One region of the Microbacterium sp. dk485 genome, then DNA from elsewhere that is predicted to be linked to it. Evidence: predicted binding sites of a transcription regulator. Region 1 holds the regulator's gene; the other holds the start of a gene.
What was found. Region 1 encodes HrcA, which represses chaperone genes, less so after heat shock. Its sites were predicted from a motif close to TTNGCACTCGNNNNNNNCGAGTGCNAA; they were not measured.
Positions count from the first base shown of each region.

Region 1 (2,198 bases):
CCGAAGAAGGTCTCGAAGATGTCGCTGAAGCCACCGAATCCCGCGGCCCCACCCGCGCCGGCGAACGGATTCGAGTCGCCGCCCATGTCGTACCGGCGGCGCTGATCCGGGTCGCTCAGCACGTCGTACGCGTGCGTGACGAGCTTGAAGCGCTCCGCCGCATCCTCACCGGGGTTGACGTCGGGGTGCAGCTCGCGTGCCAGTCGCCGATACGCGCGCTTGATCTCGTCGGGTGCCGCGTCGCGCGCGACGCCGAGGACCTCGTAATGGTCAGCCACAGTCGCCTTCCTGCCCGCTCTCAGCGGGATCGTTCGGAGACCGGATGCGCCTCAGCGGCCGTTCTCGTCCTCTTCGAGCATCCGGGTCAGATAGTGCGCGACGGCACGGACCGCCGCGAGGTTGGAGGGGTAGTCCATCCGGGTGGGACCGAGCAGCCCGACGCGGGCGCCGCTGGCGGGTGCGTCGTAATCGCTCACGAGGACGGATGCCTCGGTCAGGCCGAACGGCTCGTTCTCACGTCCGATACTCGCCGACAGGCCCTGATCGTCGGCGACCATCTCGCTCATCAGGCGCAGCAGCGTCACCTGCTCCTCGATCGCCTCCAGGAGCGGGTAGATGCTGCCCCGGAAGTCGGATTCGCGGCGCGCGAGCGTGGCGGCACCGGCCATGACGAGGCGATCCTGCCGGAATTCCTCCAGCTCCTCGGCCAGGACCCGCAGGATCGGCTGCGCCATCGCATCGACGCCGCCGGCAGGGGTCGCGCCGCCGCTGAGGATCGTGGCAAGTCGCTCCGACGCATCCCGCACGGAATGCCCCACGACGAGACCGCCGATGCGGCTGCGCAGCTGCGCGAGGTCGGCGTCGGTGGGCTCTTCGCGGGAGAAGGCCATCCGCTGCGTCACGCGTCCGGTGTCGGTCACGACGACCACGAGCATGCGGCCACCGCCGAGGCTCACGAGCTCGACGTGGGTGACGTTCGCCGTGGCGAACGAGGGGTACTGCACCATGGCGACCTGGCCCGTGAGCCGGGTGAGGGCCCGGACCGTGCGTCCGAGCAGGTCGTCGAGGTCGCCGGAGTCGTCGAGGAAGGAGGCGATCGCCGAGCGCTGTGCCCCGGAGAGCGGACGCAACTCGGCCAGGTGATCGACGAAGACGCGGTAGCCCTTGTCGGTGGGTACGCGCCCGGAGGAGGTGTGCGGAGCGATGATGAGCTCCTCGTCCTCCAGCAGCGCCATGTCGTTGCGGATGGTGGCCGCCGACACGCCGAACGCGTGCCGCTCCACGATCGCCTTGCTGCCGACCGGTTCCCTCGTGTCGACGAAGTCCTGCACGATGGCCCGCAGCACTTGGAGCCCGCGTTCGGTGACCATGGCACTCCTCTCCACCGACTGGCACTCTTACACTCTGAGTGCCAATTCTAGCGGAGAAGTCCGAACGGCCGCCGAGGCTCACTGCGTGAGGGTGCGCACCACGGCATCGGCGAGCAGGCGACCCCGCCGCGTGAGCACGACGTGACCGCGCACCGCGTCGGCGCCCTCGACGAGGCCGTCGGCGACGAGACCGGCCACGGCGTGCCGCCCCTCGCCGAGCAGTTCCGCGACCGGGTAGCCCTCCCGGATGCGCGAGCGCAGCAAGACCTCTTCCAGGCGCCGGGATGCCGCATCCGGCCGTTCCCGCCCCGCCGCCGGCGACGTGCCCTGCGCGAGCCGGGCGGCGTACGCGGCGGGATGACGCACGTTCCACCACCGCAGGCCGGAGACATGACTGTGCGCGCCCGGACCGTAGCCCCACCAGTCGGCGCCGCGCCAGTACGCGAGGTTGTGACGGGAGCGGTGCTCGGGCCCACGTGCCCAGTTGGAGACCTCGTACCATTCCAGGCCGGCCGCGCCGAGCAGGTCGTCGGCCAGCTCGTACATGTCGGCCTCGAGGTCATCGTCGGGCTCGGCCAACTCCCCGCGGCGGATCTGACGGGCCAGCTTCGTGCCGTCCTCCACGATCAGCGCGTAGGCGGACAGATGGTCGGGCTCGAGCGAGATCGCCTCCTCCAGCGAGGCGCGCCAGTCCTCCAGCGACTCCCCCGGCGTGCCGTAGATGAGGTCGACGCTGACGTCCAGTCCTGCGCGGCGGGCGGCGGCGACGGCCGTGCGGACGTTGGCCGGATCGTGCGTGCGATCCAGCGCCGCCAGCACGTGCGGGCG
Region 1 is NZ_SPQW01000002.1:645,151-647,348, reverse strand. Features, by position in the region: gene dnaJ (molecular chaperone DnaJ) at 1-278, opposite strand, end outside; gene hrcA (heat-inducible transcriptional repressor HrcA) at 330-1,370, opposite strand; gene hemW (radical SAM family heme chaperone HemW) at 1,449-2,198, opposite strand, start outside.

Region 2 (2,198 bases), on a different contig from region 1:
CGCCGGCCAGCGCCATGGTGTCCAGGCGCGCCGTGCGCACGACGTGGCGCACGAGGGCATCGTCGAAGTCGGCGCCGCCGAGGTCGGGGATGCCGGCGGGTGCACCGACGATGCGCACGGCCCCATCCGCGTCCTTGCGGAGGGCGACGGCGTCGAAGGTGCCGCCGCCGAAGTCGTAGACGGCGAGAACGCGGCCCTCGGGCAGCGGATTGGTCGACTCGTAGTGGCGGGCGGCGGCCTCCGGCTCGGTGATGACCACGACGCCGCGCCAACCCTGCTCCGACAGCGCCGTCCGCACGATGTCGCTGCGGTACTCGCCCCACGCGGCGGGCACCGTGATCGCCAGCAGCGCGGGGGATCCGCCCTCGCGCTCCACGACGGCGCGCGCTGCCCAGTCCACCGTGCGGGCGTACAGCTCCTCCGGCGCGAAGGCGCGGTCGGCGGCGAGGATCGGCACGTCGTCGCCGATCCGGCGCTTGTACTCCCGGATCAGGCGATCCGGCTGCGTATGCCCCCGCCGCTCGGCCGCGTCGCCGAACAGCAGCTCGCCGTCGGCGGCGAACACCACCGTGGGTGCGTTGTCGCCGCTGCGCCCGAGCGGGAACGGCGTGGCCAGCAGACTGCCGTCCGGCGCGAACCTCGCGATCGCCGCAGATGTCCGGCTGGTGCCGACATCGATCGCCAAATAGTACGGACCATTCATTTCTTCCCCCCGGACGAAGCTGCCCCGAGGGGCCCCCGCGCTCGTTCCGTACGCCAGCAAGGGAAAGCCCAGGCTCATCCCCACTGATGTCCCAATGGCCGATGCGTGCCCCCAGCGCATCGACGTGTGTTGGATTGTGGCACACGCCCGCATGGATGGGAAGGGTGGCCGGCGCCCGGGGCTCGGCAGCAGGTGCCGCATCCGTCGCCGGGCTGGCACTCGCGTTGCGTGAGTGCCAGCTCTTTCCGTACACTGGCGTTAGCACTCACCCCGCGCGGGTGCTAACGAGTCTTCTGTACCGAAGCGTGAAGAAAGAAGAGGTAGACCGTGTCGGTTTCCATCAAGCCGCTCGAGGACCGCATCGTCATCCAGCAGGTCGAGGCTGAGCAGACCACCTCCAGTGGTCTCGTCATCCCCGACACCGCCAAGGAGAAGCCGCAGGAGGGCGAGGTCGTCGCCGTCGGACCCGGCCGCATCGACGACAACGGCAACCGCGTTCCGCTCGACGTCGCCGTCGGCGACCGCGTGATCTACAGCAAGTACGGCGGCACCGAGGTCAAGTTCGGCGCCGACGAGTACCTCGTGCTCTCGGCTCGCGACGTCCTCGCGGTCGTCGTCCGCTGACACCAGTTCTCCGAAAGCCCCGGATGCCTCGGCATCCGGGGCTTTCGCGTGCGTGGCAGGATTCCGCGGTCACGCGCTCGTGCGCGCGGCGTGATGTCCGGCCCGGCGTCGGCGCACGCCCATAGGCTGGGGGAGTGGATCGGACGACGCCCCCCGCCCCCGTCGCACCTGCACCGTCGGAGGCCCGCGAGCGACTGACCGGCGGGGCGTACGCCTTCACCGCGTACCTGCTGTGGGGCATCCTGCCGCTGTACTTCGTCTCGCTCCTGCCCACCGGGGCGTGGGAGCTCGTGGCGTGGCGGATCGTGCTGTCGTTGGTGTTCTGCGTGGTCCTGCTCGCGGTCACCCGTGCGTGGCGGCCGCTGCGGGCGATTCTCCGGCAGCCGAGACTGCTCGGCTGGACGGCCCTGGCCGGCGGACTCATCTATATCAACTGGATGGTCTACGTCCTGGCCACCCTCAGCGGCCACGTCGTGGAGACGAGCCTGGGCTACTTCATCAACCCTCTCGTGACGGTCGTGCTGGGCGTTCTCGTGCTGCGCGAGCGCCTGCGCCTCACCCAGTGGCTCGCCCTCGGGCTGGCCGCCGTCGCGGTCGTCGTCATCGTCGTCGGCTACGGCGCGTTCCCCTGGATCGCCCTGAGCCTGGCGTTCTCCTTCGGCCTGTACGGCCTGGTGAAAAAGCGCATCGGCCCGGCCGTCGACGCCGTCAGCGGGCTCACGCTGGAATCGGCGTGGCTCACCCCCATAGCGCTCGTGCAGCTCGCCGTCGTGGCCGCGATCTCCGGGCTCACCCTGTTCACGGCCGGCCCTGTTCACGCCGTGCTGCTCCTGCTCGCGGGCGTGGTCACCGCCACCCCGCTGCTGTTCTT
Region 2 is NZ_SPQW01000001.1:619,502-621,699, reverse strand. Features, by position in the region: gene E4V99_RS18685 (Hsp70 family protein) at 1-703, opposite strand, end outside; gene groES (co-chaperone GroES) at 1,031-1,327, shown strand; gene rarD (EamA family transporter RarD) at 1,462-2,198, shown strand, end outside.
Region 2: the regulator HrcA is predicted to act here: its motif matches at 916-942, upstream of groES (co-chaperone GroES).